Regions from separate parts of the Mahella australiensis 50-1 BON genome, predicted to be linked through region 3. Evidence: riboswitches for the same ligand, from Rfam matches in the RefSeq annotation. Region 3 holds a riboswitch; each other region holds the start of a gene.

Region 1 (7,930 bases), 950 kb from region 3:
ACGTACTGCTGATAGACGATATACAATTTATAGCCAATAAAGAGCGGACACAGGAGGAATTCTTCCATACATTCAATACGCTGTATGAAACCAATCATCAAATAATAATATCCAGCGATAGACCGCCTAAGGATATACCCACACTGGAGGACAGGCTTCGCTCGCGTTTCGAATGGGGCTTACTGGCCGATATACAGCCCCCAGATCTTGAAACGCGTATAGCTATACTGAGAAAAAAAGCCGATATGGAAAATATAAAGGTAGCCGACGACATATTGCTCTTTATAGCGCAACAGATACAATCGAACATACGAGAATTAGAAGGGGCACTTGTTAAAATCATGGCCTATGCATCGCTGAATGAACGAAATATAGACATAGATGTGGCCGGCGATGTGCTCAAAGACATAATAAAAGATGATCAACCCCAAAAGATAACGGTGGATAGAATACAAAAGATCGTCAGCAACTACTTTAATATGAAGCCCGACGATTTTAAGGCTAAAAAGCGAAGCAGAGCGATATCATACCCTCGTCAGATAGCCATGTATCTCTGCCGCGAGATGACCGACCTATCACTTCCTAAGATAGGCGAGGAATTCGGCGGCAGAGACCATACTACCGTTATACATGCTTGCGAGAAGATAATGGGTGATATGGAAAAAGAGCCGGAGATAAAACTGACCATAAACGAACTAAAGAAACGCATACAAAGCAACTAAAGTTATCAACATTATCCACATAATACATGTGGATAATCTGTTCGTTTATTATGGCAAACACTGGGCTATAAGCAATCTGTGGAGCATGTGCACAGCGTACATGACATATCCATAGAGCTATCAACATAAAAGATATGCTGTAACAGTGGTTGATATGCGCTTATCCACAAATCAACAGCCCCTATTATTACTACTACTATTTAAATATATCTATCACACAGAAAAGAAGGAGAAAGATAATGATAATAACATGTGAAAAAGATGACTTGGTCAATGCATTGAGCATAGCAGAAAAAGCATTACCCTCAAAAACCATAATACCCATGTTAAACAACATTATAATAGAAACCGTTGATGATGCTACACACTTAAAGTCTACTGATACTGAAATAAGTATAGATACAGTATTAAATGGAAATATAATAGATCAAGGGAGCGTTGCATTAAACGGTAGGCTATTTATAGATATAGCCAGGAGCTTACCTAAAGAGCAAGTGACTATCAAGGTAGATGACCATAATGAAGCCTCTATAAAATGCGGGCTGTCGGAAATATCTATTAAAGGAATGGGGACAGTGGATTTTCCACAGTTGCCGGTTATCTCTAATGGTATGAGCTTTAATATAAGCAGTACAATATTTCGCGACATGATAAGGCAAACAGCGTTTTCCATAGCACCTCCAGATGATAACAGGGAGGTACTTACAGGAGAGCTTTTGAAATTCGAAAACGATGAGATAATGCTGGTATCAGTAGATGGTTACAGAATATCCATACGGTATGAAGAAATAAGCGAAATACCGGATCGTCAGTTCGAGGCTGTTATACCGGGTAAAGCACTCATGGAACTAATGAGGATACTGCCGCCCACTCAAGAAAATTTGAATATAAAGATAGATGACAAACGAGCTGCGTTCACTATAAACGGTACTGTAATGACTGCTCAGCTATTGAACAGCAAATTTATAAACTATGAGGATATATTGCTACCGGAATTATCTGAAACCAAGACCACGATTACGGTCAACAGAGCCGACTTGTTGAGCGCTGCTGAACGCGCTATGCTAGTAGCTAAAGAAGGGAAAAGTTCCTTGATCAAGCTGAGCATATCGGAACATGGAATGGTCCTCACATCAAATGCTGATATAGGTAAGGTACACGAGGATATCCCTATAGATATCAATGGTTCTGCTATAGAAATAGCATTTAACGGTCGGTATTTAACCGATCCGCTTAAAGTGGTAGATGATGAACAAGTATTGATGAAGTTTAATAGCGATGTAAGCCCATGCATAATAGAACCAGTAGATGGCAAAAGCTTTTTGTATTTGGTTTTGCCCGTAAGAATGGGATAAGAGGTAAGGGTATTGTATATTAAAGAATTAACGTTAACTGATTATAGAAACTACAATAACGTTAAGATAAACTTTAATATCGGCATAAATGTATTTTGGGGAGATAACGGTGCAGGCAAGACTAATATACTGGAGGCAATATATCTTACAAGTGCCGGCCGATCTCATAGGACCTCACGCGATAAAGATATGATAAGGCAAGGAGCACAAGATGCTTTCATAAACATCAAGGTTATCCGAAAGGATGGCGAGATTGATGTAAATATGATGATACCTCAAAACGGTTCTAAGCGTATAAAGGTCAATGGTAAATATATAAACCGTATAGCCCAATTGATGGGGATCGTAACCGCTGTTATATTCTCACCCGAAGACTTGAAATTGGTCAAAGAAGGACCGGAGGAGCGCAGGCGTTTCATAGATATATTTATATCCCAGATAAAACCGGATTATCTGTATAATCTCCAAAAATATTATAAAATCTTAGAAAACAGGAATAAGACGTTAAAGGATATAAAATACGGCCATGCATCGCGCGATCTCCTTGCCGTATGGAACGAACAATTAGCATATATAGGCACCGAGCTTTTGGAACAAAGATTATATTTTGTGGATAAGATATGCGCCGAAGTCTCGGATATACATGAGTATATAACCGACCATAAAGAAAACTTGAAGTTAAGATATAAAAGTACATTAAGCCTTAGCGGCAATATAAAGCAAAACTTTATTAGCGCTTTAAATCAGCGGTTTGATGCAGATATTAATATGGGAACTACTACTATAGGCCCTCACAGGGATGATATGATCATACTCGTAAATGACATGGACATGCGCTATTACGGATCGCAGGGCCAACAGAGGACGGCTGCGCTATCATTGAAGCTCGGGCAATTGGAGGTTACCGAAGATCTGATAGGTGAGTCTCCAGTGCTGCTTCTTGACGATGTTATGTCTGAGCTGGATATAATGAGGCAAAATATGCTGATGTCATATATGAAAAGATACCAGACCATGATGACATGTATCCGGAAATCGGATTATTTGGAGCAATATGATAAAAAAACATTCTTCTATGTCGAGAATGGACAGGTATCGATATAGCATGTTGGCTATAAAGGCGCTGATGTGGTATAATAATACTAGCGCTTATTAAGGAGAAATGCCATGATAATGCATATAGGCAGCGATGTGGTTGTGCCCACTAAAAATATAATAGCTATAATAAACCTCGATATCATAGAATCTGCGGAGTGCAACATCGAGTTTTTGAAAATAGCAAAAGATGAAGGTTTTATAGAGGATGCATTCGGTGATGAAAAACCGAAATCCTTAATAATAACCGATATAGACGGTAGAAATGCGATATATATGTCGCCAATTTCGTCAGTCACATTGGCTAGACGAATGGCTACTGATCAAAACATATATTTTGACAATAATTACAAAGAGGTGAAATAATATTGGCTGAAAGCGGAGCTTATGATGCGTCGCAAATACAAGTATTAGAAGGATTAGAACCGGTCAGAAAGAGGCCGGGTATGTATATAGGGAGCACCGGTCCTAGGGGGCTCCATCATCTTGTATACGAGGTTGTGGATAACAGCATAGATGAGGTACTAGCAGGCTTTTGTGATACAATAAAGATTATCATTCATAAAGATAACTCGATAACAGTGGAGGATAACGGTAGAGGCATCCCAGTTGGGATACATCCTAAGACAGGTAGATCGGCCGTGGAAGTGGCGCTGACTATGCTCCATGCCGGCAGTAAATTCGGTGGCGGTGGATATAAGGTGTCAGGAGGACTCCATGGCGTCGGCGTGTCGGTGGTCAACGCATTATCAGAATGGCTAATAGTTACGGTGAAACAAAACGGCCATATATACCGTCAGCGCTATGAAAGAGGGAAGCCCGTAACTGATCTTGAGGTGATAGGCGATACAGATGAAACCGGAACGACGATTTCATTTAAGCCTGATTATCAGGTATTTGAAGAATTAGAATACAATTATGATACATTGCGCAACAGATTTAGGGAATTGGCCTTTTTAAATAAAGAAGTAACCATAACACTTATAGATGAGCGCGATGATAAGAAAGAGGAATTCCATTACGAAGGCGGCATAGTCTCGTTCGTAGAGTATCTAAATAAGAATAAAAGTCCGCTTCATAAAGAAGCTATATATATTTCCGGTATGCGCGACGATGTACAGGTAGAAGTGGCGATACAATATAATGACAGTTATGTTGAGAGCGTCTATGCATTTGCCAATAACATAGAAACACCGGAAGGCGGCACCCATCTGAGCGGTTTTCGCTCGGCTATGACCAAGGTTATAAATGACTATGCCAGGAAGCTTAACATGCTAAAACCCAACGAACCCAGCCTTTCTGGCGATGATGTGCGCGAAGGGTTAACGGCTATAATCAGCGTGAAGCTAAGCGATCCACAATTTGAGGGTCAAACCAAGGAAAAGCTTGGCAACAGCGAGGTCAGAGGCATTGTGGACAGTATAGTATCGGATGGTTTGAGCACTTATTTTGAAGAACATCCGTCCGTAACCAAGATCATAATAGAAAAAGCCATAAGCGCATTTCGAGCGAGAGAGGCCGCCCGCAAAGCGCGTGAGCTTACCAGGCGCAAGAGCGCGCTGGAAAGCGTATCGATGCCGGGTAAATTGGCTGATTGCAGCGAGAGAGATCCGAAGCTGTGCGAGATATTTTTAGTGGAAGGCGATTCGGCAGGTGGGTCGGCCAAGCAAGGCCGTGACAGGCGTTTCCAGGCTATACTGCCTTTGCGTGGTAAGATATTGAATGTAGAAAAAACGCGTTTGGACAGGATATTGTCCAATGAAGAGATAAAAGCCATGATAACGGCTTTTGGAGCGGGTATAGGCGAGGACTTCGATATATCAAAGCTACGGTACGAGCGCATAATATGCATGACGGATGCCGATGTGGACGGCAGCCATATAAGAACACTGTTGCTTACGTTCTTTTATAGATATATGCGTCCATTATTGGAAAATGGCAACGTGTATATAGCGCAGCCGCCGTTATACAAGGTTGAGAAGGGTAAAAAAGAGTATTATATATACTCGGACAGGGAATTGGAACAATTGTTGACCAGGATAGGGCGTGATGGGATAACAGTGCAAAGATATAAGGGACTCGGCGAGATGGATCCGGTACAGTTATGGGATACTACCATGGATCCGGCTAAACGTACCATGTTGAAAGTATCCATAGAGGATGCCATAGCTGCAGATGAGATATTTACCATACTTATGGGCGATAATGTGGAGCCGCGCAGGGAATTTATAGCCAGCAACGCACATCTTGTGAAAAACCTCGATATATAGACCGGGCAATTGCCCGGTTAATTTTTTATTAATCTGTGTAATAATTTCTTAATATTTGCTTAATAATTAGTAAAACGTACAATACGTGAGATAAATGAAGATAATCGACTTAAACGACCGGATTTGAGCTTTGACGAGCTATAAACGGAGTAATATAATAATATGCGTTGAGTAAAAAAACGACTGGCTGAATCCCTGCCTATAGCAGGGTACGGGGGAACTTTTGGTGGGGTGAATCCTTTTAATAGGTAGGGAATCCTTCGTTCCCGAACCCGTCAACTAACCTCGGAAGCGAAATAACGTAGGAGGAGTTGTGTTCAACGCAAATGAATGATTATAAGAAAGCTGTGGCGGCAGCTATTATAAGCGCAGGTTTTATTTTCAGCAGCGTTTTTGGTACAAGCGCTATGGCTGCATCACAAGGTACAGTGACCGGAAGCGGCGTTCGCCTTCGATCCAAGCCAAGTACATCTTCGAGTATATTGACCAACGCTTATAAAGGCGATAAAGTTACGGTAAAAGATAAAAGTGGCAACTGGTACAATGTGGTTTTTAACGGCAAGGCAGGATGGATGTCTGCGGATTACATAAAGATATCATCGGGTAGTATTGCAACGGCATCTCGTGGGAATACTGCGGTAGCTCCAGGCTGGGTAACAGCCAACGGCGGTTTAATACTGCGTAAATCTCCGAGCACATCGGGCGCAAGAATAACGGTTATGCCCAAAGGAAGCCAAGTGACTGTATTATCTGAGGAAAATGGTTGGAGTCAGGTGAAATACGGCAATTATAGCGGATGGGCATCTTCGAAGTACATAACGAAAACCAAGCCTGTTTCTAATGTTACATCTTCATCGCGTTCATCTTCGATTTCATCGCAGATAGTAGCTTTTGCCGAACAGCAATTGGGCAAGCCCTATGTGCATGGTGCGGCAGGGCCGAACGCTTTCGATTGTTCGGGTCTTACATATTATATATACAAAAAATTCGGATATTCCATACCACGTACATCTGACGGTCAGGGTTTCGGCAGCTATGCCCCCACCGTGGCCAAAAGCGATTTGCAGCCCGGTGATTTGATAGTATTCAAGAGCAGCGGCAGCGGTTATCATATGGGTATATACATAGGCGGCAATGAGTTTATACATTCACCAAATCCTGGTCGCAAGGTAGCAATAAATAGCTTAAATGAGTCATGGTATAAGAGCCATTACATACAAGCTAAAAGGGTTGTAAGATAAGAAGTATAATAGCAAAGCGGTGAGCGATGATCAAAGCTCGCCGCTTTTTTATGCGAAAATATGATATAATATATAGAAGAGTATGCAAACATATGGAGGAATATAGATGCCCGAAGAAGAACAAACAAAGGTTATAGAGGTAAATCTCGAAGAAGAGATGAAACATTCATACATAGATTATGCTATGAGCGTCATAGTGGGTAGAGCACTGCCTGATGTGCGCGACGGTTTAAAACCGGTGCACCGTCGCATACTTTATGCTATGAACGAATTGGGGCTGATGCCCGATAAGCCATACAGAAAATCGGCCAGGATAGTCGGTGACGTGCTCGGAAAGTATCATCCGCACGGCGAAGCTGCGGTTTACGATAGCATGGTGCGTATGGCACAGGATTTCAGCATGAGATATCCATTAGTAGACGGACATGGCAACTTCGGATCAATAGACAATGATCCTCCGGCGGCTATGCGTTATACCGAGGCACGCCTATCGCGTCTGGCTATGGAGATGCTCACCGATATAGATAAAGAAACCGTCGACTTTATACCGAATTTCGATGAAACACTAAAAGAACCGGTTGTATTGCCTTCGCGTTTTCCCAACCTTCTGGTCAACGGTTCAGCCGGTATAGCTGTGGGCATGGCCACCAATATACCGCCGCACAATCTTAAAGAAACCATAGATGCGGCTATAAAGGTAATAGATGATCCCGATATATCCATAGACGAATTGATGAAAACACTTAAAGGGCCGGATTTCCCTACCGGCGGCATTATAATGGGAAGAGACGGGATAAAACAGGCATATCATACCGGTCGCGGCAGAATAAAGGTAAGGGGAAAAACATCTATAGAACCTTTACCCGGCGGAAGATCGCGCATAATAGTAACCGAGATACCATATCAGGTCACCAAGGCTGATCTCGTTGTACAGATAGCTAATTTGGTAAAAGATAAAAAGATAGACGGAATAGCTGATATAAGGGACGAATCCGATAAAGAGGGCATGCGCATCGCCATAGATTTAAAGCGGGATGTAAACCCAAATGTCGTGTTAAATCTGTTATATAAGCATACGCGCCTGGAAGATACATTCGGCATCATCATGCTGGCTTTGGTCGATAATCAGCCTAAAGTACTCAATATAAAGCAGATGTTCTATTACTATATAGACCATCAAAAAGACGTCATAGTAAGGCGTAGCCGATACGATCTAGAAAAAGCCGAAGCTAGAGCTCACATACTGG
Region 2 (7,930 bases), 150 kb from region 3:
CGAACGCGTTGCTCACCACTACGTTGGCCGTTTTGCGTCCCACACCGGGAAGCTTTTGCAACTCATCCGGATCACTCGGCACCTGCGATCCATATCTTTCTACTAATATCTTGCTCATATTTATGATGTTTAGGGCTTTAGTCCTATAAAGACCGCAACTCTTTATTTCCTCTTCCAGCGTTTGAGGCTCCAATGCCGCAAAATCTTCCGGCGTTTTATATTTCCCAAATAGTTTGCCGGTTACTTTATTCACCTGCTTATCGGTACTTTGCGCTGATAATATAGTAGCGATCAGCAATTCAAAAGCATTGGAATATACCAGAGCCGTTTTTGCCTGAGGATAGCAGTCAGCCAGTATATCCAGTATATGCTCTATATCATCTCTTGTCTTCAAACTTTAATCTCAACTTCCTTCTGTTGCAAAATGCAGCAATATATCTAAGTTTCATTATACCATAGAAATATATTAAAATGGTAGCGTTTATTTCAATATTTTATTATATGCCTCCAATGTTTTTTGAGCGGCCTTATCCCACGTAAAATGCGACAATACATGCTCGGAAAGCCTGTTGCTTTTAGGCGTGCTTAGTGCATCCAGCAAAGCTGCCTTTATACTATTTATGTCGTTCGGATTACAATACCATGCCATATCGTTGAAATACTCGTTGGTGCCACCGCGATCGGTGATCACTATATTGCATCCGGCCATAGCTGCTTCAAGGCTGGCCAACCCTGGGGTTTCAAAAAAGCTGGGCTGCGCATGCACCTTAGCCGCGGCATATGCCGAAGCCAATTTCTGCTGTGGCATAAATGGCATATAATAAACTTTATTTCCGGCCGAAAGGCATTTCTGGGCGTAGCCGCCATCGCTTACTGAGCCTATGAGCACCAGCGGTATGTCTATATCCCTCATCGCTTTTATAAGAGCCAATTGATTTTTGCGGGGCGACAAGCGACCAACACATAATACAAAATTATATACGGCATGGGCATTTACAAAATCCGATGCGTCCGCTTTGGCAAAAGCAGCATCGGCTCCATTCGGCACTATCTCATAAGGCGTATTAACGCCATATTGTTCCTTTATTAATTGCATTTCAGCCATCGAATTAGGCAACAAAATATCAGCTTTATCCATGGCATACTTTCGCAATGGGTAAGCTCTGTTCCATATCTCCAGCTTGCTTTTAGGCGACCCGGTATTATTATAGTATTCGCTCATGTCCCAATATATAGTTGACAACGCTATAGACTTATGCTGTTGTAGAGCGTTTAAAACAAAATTATACGTCTCGGCTATACGGGTTGTGTTGAAGATATGCACTACATCATATGTTTCAAGATAAGCATTTGTATCCACGTTTATATCTACATCCACTCCCAATTGTTCCAAACATTTTTTTGTATTTAGCAATTGGATGCTATCGCCCGCGACATTGTTCTCGAAATCCGGCCTTATTTGAAACAATACTTTCATGTTAGCCTCCTAATACACCATGCTGGTGAACTATGGTATCCATATGCACCATTGATTAAAACGATTAAAAACATAATATATCATACTGTATTTCAATCTATTTAAGCCATAACATATAATATGCCCGGTTGCGGCTCAAATAGACATTTGCTGTATCGTTTAATAATTGTTACAATTATGTTAAAAATATTAAGCAATTATTGCGAATCGCTTAATCCGCGCATACGCGCGGAGCGGGGGAACCAATTTATACAGGGGCTAATCCACTAATGTGGTAGGGAATCCTTTGTCCCGAACCCGTCAGCTAACCCCGTAAGCGAAGAAAGGAGAGATTCTCATTAAATCTATAAAAAACATATTGTTGTCCGCCGGCATAGCCGGTGCCATGGCTTTATTCGCCTTTATGCCGGCGTCTAAAGCAGCCCAGACCTACACGGTGCGATACAGTGCTCCGTCAAGGTATCATATAACAACCGCCGATAATATCGCTTCTGTACGATATGCCGTCATACGCAACGTCAATGAAACATACAATACAGCAATACCGGATTCGTCGAGCACAAAGCCTGTTGCCCAACAACCGCTTACTGTATCGTACCCCAATACATCGAGCGCTCCAAAGCCATCAACGCCTGCCGCACCTGCTGCTGGTGATACCGAGTCCACACCGGTGACGTCCGATGAAGACTATGCGCTGACCTCGGAAGAGAACGAAATGGTAGGATATATAAACGAGGAACGCGTTAAATCCGGTTTAAAAGCCTTGGCCATCGACCCGGAGTTGGCTAGTGTAGCGCGATTAAAAGCACAGGACATGAGGGATAAAAATTATTTCTCCCATACATCGCCTACTTACGGCTCACCCTTTGATATGATGAAACAATTCGGTTTAACCTACCGCACAGCAGGTGAGAATATAGCCAAAAACAGCAGTGTTTTAAAGGCTCACCTGGCTTTTATGAATTCGGACGGTCATAAAGCCAATATACTAAACGGCACGTTCACGCATGTAGGCGTAGGTATAGTGGACTATCAAGGCGGTAAAATAGTGGTAGAAATGTTTATAGGCAGATAATCGGCTCAAAGGCGGAAAGCGTGCTTTCCGCCTTTGATACCTTCCATTATGGCTCTTCGTACGGTTCACCGGTAAACTGCGGGGGGAAGAAATCCGGCAATGGCTGCGTCATAAAATCGGCGCAGATATCATCCGGCGATATCTCCTCGCATTCTCTGGGTGCCGGGCAAAAACCCCTAGCTACAATCAGCAATTGGACCTTGCCTATCACTTTGACAACCACAAATACACCTATGGCCAATATCAGGCTGCCATTTACCATCTCCGCCCTCAATATCTGTGAACGGGTTTCTATAACGATATCAAAGCTGAATTCATCAGATGACGTCGGTATATACATAGCAATATCCTTGCTGAAATCCACCGATCCGTTCAGCTCGACATTAGTCGCCGGGCAGGCGCAGTCATCGCGCAATATCGCTGTAAACGGTACTCGGAATACAAAGCGTACCCTTGCGAAGTTAGGCCTGCCGGTGATTGGGGTTATGGTGAGCGTCCCATCTACTATAAAACCCGATTCAAATCGAGTATAAAGATAGGTGAAGGGACCTCCGGTTGGGAGCGCCAGACTGACAGCCGGCTCACATTCCCTCTGGAAACATGAATCATATACTTTATCCGCTATTATGCATTCTGTTGGAAGCCCCTCGTAGGGTTCCTGCATAATAGTAAATAAATCGTTTTTATCAGGCATGTATTATACCCTCCCTTTATGGATTATGTTTTCTATGATTAATATACTCCGCCAAGCATATAAGTGTTACAAAATTTATCCTAAATCTTCGCTTATTCACATATAATTCTTATGTGATTACTTATTCACGTCGCATAAGCAAGAGAGGAGGAAATCAGCATGGGGATACAGAATGTCACCAAAGCCCTAATAAAAACCGATGACCGGTTATGGTATATCTACAGCGATAAAAATCGTTTGGAATACCGGTCTGTGGATAATGGCCAATTATCGGCACAAGCCGGGACTATTATTCAAGACGTGCCGCCGGGATTTTCAGCTGATGTAGATGTTAAAGGTCATATACATCTTATATGTCAATCGTCGTCGGGGGAAATATTGTACTTTCATTTCGCCGGGCAACAGTGGGATAAACAAGTGCTTACAAAATACGAGCCTTCGCGTTATTCTATAAAGTATCCAGTGATAAAACTCCTAGGCAAAGACATACATGTATTTTTCGCCATGGGCAATCTATACAACAGCATCGACTGGACGTTGTACCATTACTTCTGGCATAATGGTCAATGGAAGACGCTTAAAATAGGTCATATCAATCTCGGCCGTCTTATGAGCCAGTTTCAGGTGGATTTTGACCTCAACGGTAATATACATATAATATACCGGGATAAGGATCAAAAGAGCTACGCTATATATCATGCGGGTTTCGATAATGAATTCGGGATATGGTCGTCACCCGAAGCCATCACATCAGGTGACAAAAGTCCGGGCTATCCTGCCTTTTTGATACATGGCAATATGATGCATATTGTATGGAATAACGTATATAAAAACCATATATGCGTAGAGTATGGTTCTATAGATTTAGACAGAGAAAAAAACAAGGTTATAAAAAAATCAAGCGTTATATCGCCTGAAGGCATCGATGCCATGCGTCCCATTATATCCTACGCTGACCAAAAGCTATGGATTACGTGGTTAAACGGCGGGGATATATATAGCGCCTGCTCGGACGACAGCGGGAACACATGGCAGTATAACGATACGGTACATTTACCGGAAAACACTCAGATCGAATATTTTGCATATATAGACAAAAATCTGCCGTATTTGAACCTTGTTTACGGATATATGAACGGCACAATAAACTCCGTCCCGCCCATATCGTATCAGCAAACGCATGAATATCTATCGGAGGATAAACAGATACGAGCAAGCGCTTTGGATGACACCACAGTCATAGATATGGTCATGGAAAGGATATCGGCACAAGTAAACGAAATAAAAACGCGACAAGCCGATCTGCTTCAATTATTGGTAAACGCAGACCGGCAATATCAGCAAATTCTCGATGCCATAGAACCGCTGGAACAGCTTAATAACGACATAAAGGCCAAAACTTTGCATAAGAAAGGAGTAATAGCTCTATTGAGAAAATGGTTATCAATATGATACCTTAAACCAGCGATTTAAGTTGTCTTTTTGGTAAATACCTATTATCTCTATGCCCAATGCCTTTATAGCCGATGCTACAAGAGAGGTGTCCTTGGCGTAAAACCATAAAGATAAACTGCAACCTTTACCCAAACCTACCGGCGTAGAAGCAATGGCTGCTTTTATACCCCTGGAAAAAAGATAGTTTTCCAGGGCAAAAGCCTGTTGCCTTGAACGCACGACCACCACGCGGTCCATCATAAAGTTCACCTCCGAATCATACCGTCTAAAACATCCGATACCCTTTTTGCCCTTTCGGCCCATGAATTAGCCCTTGCGAATTCCCTCCGTTGCTTTACATGCTCCTCATCATTGCTTTCAATCCAATAAGTTATATTTTTAACAAATTCGTCTGTATTTTTGGAAACCGACACAAAAGGTATATCCTCCAATTCATATATATCGGTACTCACCACAGGCTTGCCGGCGCTTAAATACTCATATAATTTAACCGGATTTACCGCATCGGTCATGCCGCTCTTGCGAAACGGTATCACGCACACGTCAAAGCAGTTTATATAGCATGGCAACTCTTCATACGCCTTTCTCCCAAGGTAATATATATTGCTACCGTGCGCCACATCGGAAAAATTAAAATACAAAGGGCCTATAAAGACAAAATCCCATTGTTTGCATCTATCGGCCACGGATTTTATAAGCTGCCAGTCCAGCCAGGAAGCAATGGCACCGCTGTACCCTATCACAGGTCTTTCTCCATTGGGCATATCACCAGGCCTAGGGTTTTTACCATTTGATGCAAAATGATCATAATCGGCCCCGTTTGGGCATAGATAAACGTGCGGATGGCGTGTCTTATATTCATCACATAGTTTTTTAGACGTCGCAAATATCACATCAGCACGCCGCACCAACTCCGGTATACCATGGGCCCATCCTGCAAAATCCTCGCTGGCATCATCTATAGCGTCAAATACCACCAATCGCTCGCGCAATTTGTCTATATATTTTATATTTGGCGGATAAGTTATCCATAATATTGGTCGTTCTTCCAGTTTGCCTATATTTATACTCACCTTTTTGGTACATACATAGAAATTGGGCTCCACTTCCTGTATGGGTTCATGCTGAGGTATACAAACTGGGGCATTATAAAAAATCACCCTATATTCACCAGTTCGGCATAAATATTTTAATAACTGCTGCGGCCGTTGGTAGAGCCAGTAATAATCTATAGTAGGCGGATATATAATTGTATGCATATTTCCCCTCCTAATCGTATATGTAAAAGGAGGGATGGCATACAGGCTCTATAGTTGAGCCTGATAGCATATATGCAACGATGTGGATTCGGCTATATTTACCGACCGATATGCGACGCGAAGATATCGCCCAAAACGTGCAGGCACCATGGCTTTCATCATGCCCGGCGCTAAGACATCCTCATCGCTGTCATCTATATATGAGCTGTCGTCGGGGCTTATCTGTAGCTTAACCATGGCATCGTTAGCACCGTCATTTTTTATAAAAACCGTGACAATGCTCTGCTGCGATACGTCAAAGGCCTCCGAATATCGCCATTCATCGCCGCTATCTGTCGATAAATATACATTGGTAAAAGCACGCTGAGCCAGATTTACAGAAATAACGGATTGATAGCTGACCTCCAGTATAGGGCGCAGCATCGGGTCATCTGTAGCCTCTTTGCTATATACCCGCTTGGTTTCAAACTGTGTCGACTCGTCGCTTTTGAGCAACAAACCGTAGTTGGGATATAAGCCCATATACCAACCTCTTACCAGCGCCGTCACATCCCATTCGTACCAGCCCGGGCCAAGCACGATAGACTGGCTACCATATACGGTAGGATCAAATGACGGCTGATTATTCCAGGTTACAGTCATCTCATTCCATAACGCGGTAACCCTATAAGGCGTGAATATGCCTTTTACATCCATTCTAGTGACCTCAGCCACATAGAGTCGCATCACGGCCGCTGTTATCCACGTATCAGCCGGCAATGCGGATAGATCAAACTGGATCAAAAGACGATAACGCGACGGCGGATAATATAGTCCCATCCATATAACTTGATCCCAACCTGTATTTGTATTCGGCCTAGCTGTCTCCAGCCCGGCGTCCTTTAACGAAGACTGTATTATAATACTCGGCATATCCCAACACCCTAAACCTTTTGTCCAAGCAACGATTTAAGCATATCCAAGCTCTCGCCGTCGTAAACCTCAAAAGCCTTTATGGAACGCAACAGCTCTTCTCTCGCCAGAACGCTATAGCCGTACCTATAATAGAGCTTACCGAGTTGCATCAACACGTCGTCGCTGTCTATAAGGTTAAGCAAATTGAGGGCGCGTTCAAACAGTTCAAATCTTTTAAAGCCCAGCAGCCTATCCAGTATTTCAAAGATGATTTTTTCATATTCACGAGATGACTCGTCGCCACCGGACAATGCCTGTATCGCATCGCTCTGCTTTAAGATGGCAAAAAACGCCTTATACACATCTATAATGTGGCTGGGCAGCGATTGCTGTTCCATAAAATATATGGCTACTTCGGCATCCTCCCATTGCTGCTGCATCCAGAAACACCATACTATATCCTTCAATGCCGCAGGATAATACGGTATATCGGACGGTATATCGATCAAGCACCTATAGGCCTCTTCAAACCTATCCAAATGCATGAGACACTGCGCTTTCAAATAAAGGAATTTAGGAGAAAGCTCTATATCTTGAGCAGCTTTTTCGATATAATCGATAGATATATCGTATCGATGCTCGCAAAACAGTATATCTGCTAAAATCAACTTCGAATTAGCCGTACTGTCAAAATATTGTTCTAATTTATTCAATGCCTGCTCAGGCTCCAGCAGCAAGAATAATATATGACCTATTCTATAGATCGGCTCAAGAAAATCCGGTTTTTGCTGTAGTGCGTAAAGATAATGCTTATATGCCATCTCATAATCCTTAAGCTCCTCATATATTTCACCCATAGCGGCATAGGATCGATATCCTCCGACGCCGAGCAAAAATGCGTAAAGCAGTGGGGCCTCGCCCATGTCAACGCACTGTTTAAATCCCCTTAAAGCTTGGGAATACAATCCTAACTGATGATATATATCCGACTTAATATATACGAGATCTGTAAGCTTCGGGAAATCTTTAAGCCCCTTTTGGATTATCTCCAAAGCTTCACCATATCTACCCAACCT
Region 3 (7,930 bases):
TGTCTGCTGCGCGAGGACGCAGGGACAGAAACGATGAAGAAGGTTAAAGTAGGTATAATAGGCAATGGAAGCATAAGCCATACGCATATGGCCGGCTATAAGAAGCTGGACCATGTTGAGGTAGTAGCCAACTGCGACATAAATGAACAGAGAGCAAAACAGTTTGCACAGTATTATAATATTCCTCATACGTATGCCGATTATAATGAGATGTTAAAGCAGGAGGACTTGGATGCGGTCAGCGTATGCACTTGGAATAACGTACATGCCCCGGCTACCATAGCAGCTCTTAAAGCCGGTAAGAATGTATTATGCGAGAAACCGTTGGCGTTGAACGCCATACAGGCTCAGCAGATGGTGGATGCTGCAAAAGACGCGGGTAAACTCCTCATGGTCGGTTTTGTGAGGCGTTTTGGACTCAACACGCAGATATTAAAGCGCATGATAGATAACGGCGATATGGGACAGATATATTATGCAAAGACAGGTTGCTTACGCCGCGTAGGCAATCCGGGTGGCTGGTTCTCCGATAAAAAGCGTTCGGGCGGGGGACCGCTTATCGATCTCGGAGTACATATGATCGATTTGGTGCGTTATCTGATGGATAAACCCAAAGCGGTGCTGGCAATGGGTTCAACCTATGATTTAGTGGGGCCGCGTTCAAATATAATAGGCATACAACAGTATAAATCGGCTGATTACAGCGATTATAACGATGTGGAGGATCTGGCAGCGGGTTTTGTGCGTTTTGACAACGGGGCTACGCTTATAGTCGAGAATAGCTGGACTCAGCATATAAAACGCGATAAGCTTTATTTGGAGCTCTACGGCAGCAAGGCCGGTGTTACTATGGAACCAGACTTTGAGATTTATTCTGAACGCAACGATGTGCTTACGGATACAAAACCTTTCATAGATGTGAATCAAAATGATTTTCAACCTATATTCGACAAAGAGATGGCGCATTTTATAGATTGTGTAGCCAACGGCACACCGTGTTTGAATCCCGGTGAGGATGGTGTGGAGCTTATGAAAATATTGGATGCAATATATGAATCAGCCAGCACAGGACATGAAGTCATAATCAAATAAGGAGGTAAAAGCATTATGAATAGGATAGGCGTAATGGTGGATTCTTTCCGTCTGGGTGTGCGTGAAGGTATAAAGAAAGCACGTGAGGTAGGTGCTGCTGCCATACAGATTTATGCGGTATCAGGAGAAATGGCTCCAGAGAATCTATCACTTTCTGCACGGCATGAACTTTTAAACTATATAAAAGATAACGGTCTTAAGGTTTCGGCCTTGTGCGGCGATATGGGTGGGCATGGTTTTGCGGTAAAAGAAGATAATCCGGCAAGAATAGAACGTTCAAAGCGTATAATGGATCTGGCAAGGGATTTAGAGACAGATGTGGTGACCACTCATATAGGGGTAGTGCCATCCGATCCGAATCACGACAGATACAAGATATTGCAAGAGGCTTGCGAGCAATTGGGAGAATACGGGGATCAAGTGGGCGCGTATTTTGCTATAGAAACGGGGCCGGAAAAAACCGAGACCTTAAAGCGCTTTTTGGATAGCTTGCATAGCCGAGGTGTGCGCGTGAATTATGATCCCGCCAATCTGGTAATGGTTACGGGCGATGATCCTGTAGGGGGCGTGTATAATCTAAAAGACTACATAGTTCATACGCATGCGAAGGACGGCATAATGAAGAAAAAAACCGATCCTGAGATCATATATGGCTTTTTCGCTGATGGGGGTATAGAGGATTTCCGTATTGGCGATTATTTTGAAGAGATGCCGTTAGGTCAAGGTGCCGTGGATTTTCCAGCATACGTGAAAGCATTGGATGAGGTGGGTTATAAAGGTTTCTTTACTATAGAGCGCGAGGCGGGCGCTGATCCCGAGGCCGATATACGCCAGGCGGTAGAATTTTTGAAAGGTCTTGGGCTATAGGAGGCGATTGCTCATAGATTTAATCGATATAAGCGATATAGATAAAGAATCACCTATACCTATATACTATCAGATAAAGGAACGTATGAGGGCTCTCATAGAGGCTGGAGACTTAAAACCGGGCATGCAAGTTCCATCGGAGCGCGAATTATGCGATGAATATGGCGTGAGCCGTATGACCGTACGACAAGCCATATCCGAATTGGTTAAGGAAGGCGTGCTGTATCGTCTGCGTGGGAAAGGTACTTTTGTGGCCGAACCCAAGCTGGACCAGCCGATAATGCAATTGTCGAGTTTCAGTGAGGATATGCACAAACGCGGCATGCAAGCCGGGGCAAAAACCGTGGATATTAAGGCAGTACATGAGGATATAAGCCATGTGCGGAGAGCGTTGCGCCTGGAAGATGAAGAACCGGCGTTAAAAATAGAGCGTTTGCGCTTTGCCGACGGTGTTCCTATGGTATTTGAAGTCTCTTATTTTAGCTATAGAAGATTTTATGCATTGGAGAAGGCCGACCTCGAGCATTGTTCCTTGTATAATATATTGGAGCAACAGTTCGGAGCGCATCCGGTATCGGCTAAAGAGACTTTGGAGGCTGCATTGGCTGACAGCTATATAGCTTCTATGCTTGGTATAGAGGAAGGGGCGCCTGTGATAATGGTTATCGGTGTGACATACGATGAAGACGACGTACCGATAGAATACGTACGCTCTTACTATCGCGGCGATAGATACAAATTTTACCTGGAATTAAAACGCTAAATAACCATCAAGAATTCAAAAAGGGTATTGCATTTTGCTCTGATATATGGTAGTATAATAATACAATTAAATATGAAAAACGCTGAATTCCCGTCAGGGAAACGGGGGAACCAATTTTTGGGGTGAATCCGTAAGGTAGGGTTATCTCTTTCGACCCGAACCCGTCAGCTAACCTCGCAAGCGTAGGAAGAGGGAGCAGGCTATAATTTAGCTTGAGAAGTCACGGCTCTCGTTCGTGGCTTTTTTGTTCTCCCTCCATAATAAAAATTAAAAATTTTTAGGAGGGATTATTTTATGCCTAAATTTGCTGTCATAGGAGCCGGCAATGGAGGTATGGCCATGGCCGCCCATCTGGCGCTGAAAGGCCATGAGGTCAATCTATTTAACCGTACATTTGACAAACTGATTCCAATACAAGAGCAGGGTGGAATCTATCTTGAAGGACTTGTAGAAGGTTATGGACCACTTGAAATCGTCACATCTGATATTAGGCAAGCGATAAGGGACGTCGATGTCATTATGGTGACAGTACCGGCCGTTGGGCATCGCGATATAGCCCAAATGTGCGCTCCGTATTTGCAGGATGGTCAGATAATTGTGTTGAATCCGGGACGTACCGGTGGGGCCCTCGAATTCTCGCAGACGCTGTACGAATACGGTGTAAATGCCCGGATAACGGTGGCCGAAGCCTCGACTTTTATATACGCCTGCCGCAAGACTGGTCCATGCTCGGCTCGCATATTCGATATAAAAAAATCGGTAGAAATAGCAGCACTTCCATCTGTAAGAACGGGGTTGGTATTGGATGCGTTGAAAGAGGTATATCCGCAATTTGTTCCAGCCGAAAGCGTATTGGAAACCAGTTTCAATAACATAGGCGCTATATTCCATCCGGCGCCCACGCTGTTGAACGCTGCCCGTATAGAGACCACGGGCGGGGCATTTGAGTATTATATAGAAGGCATATCTCCGTCAATAGCTAAGATAATACAGCGTATGGATGATGAGAGAATGGCTGTGGCCAAGATGCTAAATGTAAAGTGCATGAGTGCCTTGGAATGGATGAGGGTGTCTTACGGTGTGGAGGCCGATGACCTGTACAGCGCCATACAGCAGAATAAAGGATATAAGGGCATAAAGGCGCCGTCCAATACAGATACGCGCTATATATTTGAGGATGTGCCGTACAGTTTGGTGCCAATATCAGCTTTTGGACGTATGGCAGGTGTTCCTACGCCTACGATAGATGCCATAATAGATCTAGCTTGCACCGTATCCGGCGTCGATTATCGGGCGTGTGGCAGGACTATAAGTAAATTAGGTATCGACGATATGTCGATGTATGAGATATATACTTATGTATACTTCGGAGACATCAGAAGGGGAGTGGTGGCATGAAACAGATGATAGCTGCGTCTATAGGTAACACGTTCATATAGCAGGTCCACTTAATTTTCTCGAATTGGCAAAACAATACGGGTATGAAACGCGCTTTTTAGGACCGGCTGTACCTTTGAGCCGTCTTATAGATGTTGTATTGTCTCAAAAGCCGGATTCAGTTGGCATAAGCTATAGGCTAACGCCTCAGACATTGGAGCCTTTATTGGAAGAACTCAAGGCTTTGATAGAACAATATGATTTGCAACATATAATATGGTTATTTGGCGGTACGCCTCAAAACTGCGAAACGGCCAAACGTTTCGGTATATTTGAACACGTCTTTGCCAAGAGCGGTGACGAAGAATCGTTGGCATATCTGCAAAATGAGGATATGTATAATGGGCAAATGACTTATGCATCTGATTTGATAGGGCGAATAAGAGAGAGCTATCCTTATCCGCTTATAAGACACCATTTCGGTTTGCCGTCGCTGGATATGACTATAACCGGTGTCAAGGATATAGCATCGTCCGGCCTGGTGGACGTCATATCCATAGCCCCTGATCAGAATGCGCAGGAGCATTTCTTTGAACCTGATGAGATGAATGAGGATATGGATGGGGCAGGCGGCGTACCTATCAGAAAGCCTGATGATCTGAAACGCATATACGACGCTGCTCAAACTGGAAATCATCCACTCTTACGCTGCTATAGCGGCACAAACGATATATTCGACATGGCGCAAATGTTGAAGGATACAATTGATAATGCATGGGCCGCTATACCACTGTGCTGGTATAATCGCCTGGATGGACGAGGACCGCGCAGACCATTGGAATCCATAGCCGAGAATCAACTCCTGATGAAGTGGCATGCCGACAGAGGCATACCGGTGGAGGTAAATGAGGCTCACCACTGGAGCCTAAGAGGTGCTCACGATGCGATAGGCGTAGCAGCAGCCTATTTGGCGGCGTATAATGCAAAAAGCATGGGCGTGAGATATTATATATCCCAGATGATGTTCAATGTGCCGCCGCAAATCTCGCCTGTTATGGATTTGGCTAAAATGCTGGCCGTCACAGAGATGATAGACACGTTGCAGGATAAGTCTTTCACGGTCTTTAGGCAGGTTCGCGCCGGCCTTGCATCTATGCCGGATGACCTCGATAAAGCCAAAGGCCAGTTGGCGGCTTCCACATACTTGGCTATGGCCTTAAAGCCGCATATAGTGCATGTAGTGGGCTTCTGCGAGGCCGATCACGCCGCGAAACCTGAAGAGGTCGTGGAAAGCTGTGCCATAGCCAGGGCAGTGATAGATAATGTATTGAAAGGCATGCCTAATATGACATTGGATCCTGCCGTATTGAAACGGAAGGATCAGCTTATAAGCGATGCTTATGCTATAATAGGCACCATTAAAAGGTTGGATGAACACAAAGATGCTTTGATAGAGCCATCGTGCATAGCCGCTGCCATCAAGCTGGGCATATTGGATGCTCCGCAATTGGCTGGTAACCCATATGCGGCCGGTATGCTCAAAACAGCGGTGATAGGAGGGGCCTGTTATGCTGTAGACGAGAGCGGTAAGCCCGTCGATGAGAAGCGCAGGCTGCGCGATGTGCTCTCAAATATTTACAACGGCATAGCTGCGCATGAGAAGTTCGTATTTTAAGCTGACGTTTAGAGAAACAGGGGCGGTGGTATTAACACTAGCCCCTGTTTTTTTCATAGCAGCGCATATTATAATGTGATATAATATGCTCATTATGGTGGACATTACAATCGAAGACTTGGGAAGGAAGAAATACATTGAATCCATATGAAGTACTGGGGATAAAAGAAGGGGCATCAGAAGAGGAAATAAAGCGGGCTTATCGCGAGTTAGTGCGGAAATATCATCCGGATCAATACAAGGATAATCCTTTATCCGATCTGGCCGAAGAGAAACTAAAAGAAATAAATGAGGCCTATGACATGCTCATGAAGGGCAGCTCGGGTCGAAATAGTAGCAGCGGGCAGTATTCATCGTCTTCATATAGTCAGGATTATAACTATGGGGCTCAACAGGGCGATTATCAGAAAGTGGCTGAATATATAAATCGGGGCGATTTGGTAAATGCCGAGCGCATGTTGAATAATATACCGACGCGTGACGCACAATGGTATTACTTTAAAGGCGTTATAGCAGCACGCCGCGGTAGGTACGGCGTGGCATACGATAGCTTTCAGACTGCTGTGAATATGGACCCGTCCAATCCTGTATATCAGGATGCCTTGAATCAAATGATGAATGCTTCGCGCGGTTTTCGCCGAGATGTATATAATCGGCGCGACGACGAGTCGCAGCAGCTGTGTCAGCTATGCACTGCCATGTATTGCACTGATTGCTGTTGTGAGATGATGGGCGGGGATTGTATATCTTGTTGTTAAGGGGGCGGCATATTGAGAACGTCGAATAAAATAGCATTTACAGGATTGATGCTGGCGCTTACGATGGCCATGTTGTTTTTGGCTGTACTCATGCCGTTGAACAGGTTGTTTTTTACGGCCATAAGTTCGGTATTTGTGGCTGTGGTTATCATGGAGATCGGCATAGGCTATGGCTGGCTGTTTTATATAGCGTCGTCGCTGCTGGTGCTTTTGCTTATACCCATGAAATCGATAGCGCTTTTGTATACGGCATTTTTTGGTATTTATGGCATAATAAAGGGCTATATAGAGAGGATACACGATCGTTGGATAGAGGTCATACTAAAGCTGCTGTTTTTTAATCTATCATTGTTTATCTTGTATAAGATAGCATCGGCATTTTTGCCTAATGAATTAAATATATCAGGCCGGTGGCCGGTGACCCTTTTGTGGCTTGCCGCTCAAGTCGCGTTTTTGGTATATGACTATGCATATACGCTTTTTTTAAGGCTTTATCATAACAGGATAAGGAAGGCTATGTTTAGATAAATCTAGAACTACGCTAATGCTGACTTCTCCCAGCCATAAGTGGCGAGGCTTTATGCTAAGCCATAGGTAACAATGAAATGATCAGGTCTGTGTTGGTCGCCGAAACCGTGAGATTGGAGCGGTTAAATAAGGTATCCATTGCATATAAATGTGCAGAGCGGTATTGTGAAAACAGTATGAAAGGAATGTTAAAAATTTTTCTCGCGGGCTTTCATTCTATATCGAAATGCGACGGCTATAACGACGATAATGCATATCGCGGCGCTTATTGGGCCGAAATATTGCTGTACGAGGGCAACTGCTGTTTCGCCGAAGAAAATAATGGCCAGTACCTCAGACATAAAGCGTATGCTGCGGCTTATGGTCAGCCATATGACAAAGGACACGATGTTTATGCGGAATATACCTGCGGCTATGGTAAAAGGCTTATCCGGTATAGGTGAGAAACCGATGAGCAGGGCAGCCATAGAACCGTGTTCGCTGAGCAGGTCTTCTATGCGCTGCATCATATCCGGTTTAACCATACGCGCCAATACGGGGCGTCCAGCCCATTTGCCTATATAATATCCCATAACGCTGCCTGTAGCGGAACCGGCAATGGTTATGAAGCCGTACCATAAGGCTTTGGACGGATTTAAAAGCGACATAGGTATGAGTACGGCGTCGGGCGGCACGGGTAATATAAATACCTCGCCTATGGACAGTATGAAAAGTCCTATAGGACCATACTGCAAAAAAAGCGGAATTATCTGGTCCGCCCATTGTGCGATAGCGGATATCATGCTTTTAAAGTCCTTTTCCTATTATTTATTAAATGGAATATATACGATACACTTATGCCCAGGCTCAGTACCAGCGTAACTGCTATTA

What was found. Region 3 has a riboswitch for cyclic di-AMP ahead of MAHAU_RS10235 (NAD/NADP-dependent octopine/nopaline dehydrogenase family protein). Riboswitches for the same ligand answer to the same signal wherever they lie in the genome.
Region 1: another riboswitch for cyclic di-AMP. It lies ahead of MAHAU_RS00030 (C40 family peptidase); the one in region 3 lies ahead of MAHAU_RS10235 (NAD/NADP-dependent octopine/nopaline dehydrogenase family protein).
Region 2: another riboswitch for cyclic di-AMP. It lies ahead of MAHAU_RS09560 (CAP domain-containing protein); the one in region 3 lies ahead of MAHAU_RS10235 (NAD/NADP-dependent octopine/nopaline dehydrogenase family protein).

Annotation. Positions count from the first base shown of each region.
Region 1 covers NC_015520.1:724-8,653, forward strand. The annotation lists gene dnaA (chromosomal replication initiator protein DnaA) at 1-722, shown strand, start outside; gene dnaN (DNA polymerase III subunit beta) at 962-2,077, shown strand; gene recF (DNA replication/repair protein RecF) at 2,090-3,181, shown strand; gene remB (extracellular matrix regulator RemB) at 3,245-3,538, shown strand; gene gyrB (DNA topoisomerase (ATP-hydrolyzing) subunit B) at 3,541-5,442, shown strand; cyclic di-AMP (ydaO/yuaA leader) riboswitch at 5,618-5,752, shown strand; gene MAHAU_RS00030 (C40 family peptidase) at 5,769-6,683, shown strand; gene gyrA (DNA gyrase subunit A) at 6,790-7,930, shown strand, end outside.
Region 2 covers NC_015520.1:2,038,047-2,045,976, forward strand. The annotation lists gene nth (endonuclease III) at 1-394, opposite strand, end outside; gene MAHAU_RS09555 (glycosyltransferase family 4 protein) at 482-1,477, opposite strand; cyclic di-AMP (ydaO/yuaA leader) riboswitch at 1,676-1,811, shown strand; gene MAHAU_RS09560 (CAP domain-containing protein) at 1,839-2,552, shown strand; gene MAHAU_RS09565 (hypothetical protein) at 2,599-3,246, opposite strand; gene MAHAU_RS09570 (hypothetical protein) at 3,406-4,698, shown strand; gene MAHAU_RS09575 (putative Se/S carrier protein) at 4,690-4,941, opposite strand; gene MAHAU_RS09580 (glycosyltransferase) at 4,947-5,960, opposite strand; gene MAHAU_RS15095 (DNRLRE domain-containing protein) at 6,009-6,872, opposite strand; gene MAHAU_RS09590 (glycosyltransferase family 2 protein) at 6,884-7,930, opposite strand, start outside.
Region 3 covers NC_015520.1:2,183,271-2,191,200, reverse strand. The annotation lists gene MAHAU_RS10250 (Gfo/Idh/MocA family protein) at 34-1,092, shown strand; gene MAHAU_RS10245 (sugar phosphate isomerase/epimerase family protein) at 1,108-1,959, shown strand; gene MAHAU_RS10240 (GntR family transcriptional regulator) at 1,967-2,722, shown strand; cyclic di-AMP (ydaO/yuaA leader) riboswitch at 2,793-2,920, shown strand; gene MAHAU_RS10235 (NAD/NADP-dependent octopine/nopaline dehydrogenase family protein) at 3,017-4,120, shown strand; partial or broken gene MAHAU_RS10230 (methionine synthase) at 4,117-5,774, shown strand; gene MAHAU_RS16085 (J domain-containing protein) at 5,912-6,532, shown strand; gene MAHAU_RS10220 (hypothetical protein) at 6,545-7,060, shown strand; gene MAHAU_RS10215 (YqaA family protein) at 7,249-7,842, opposite strand; gene MAHAU_RS10210 (hypothetical protein) at 7,839-7,930, opposite strand, start outside.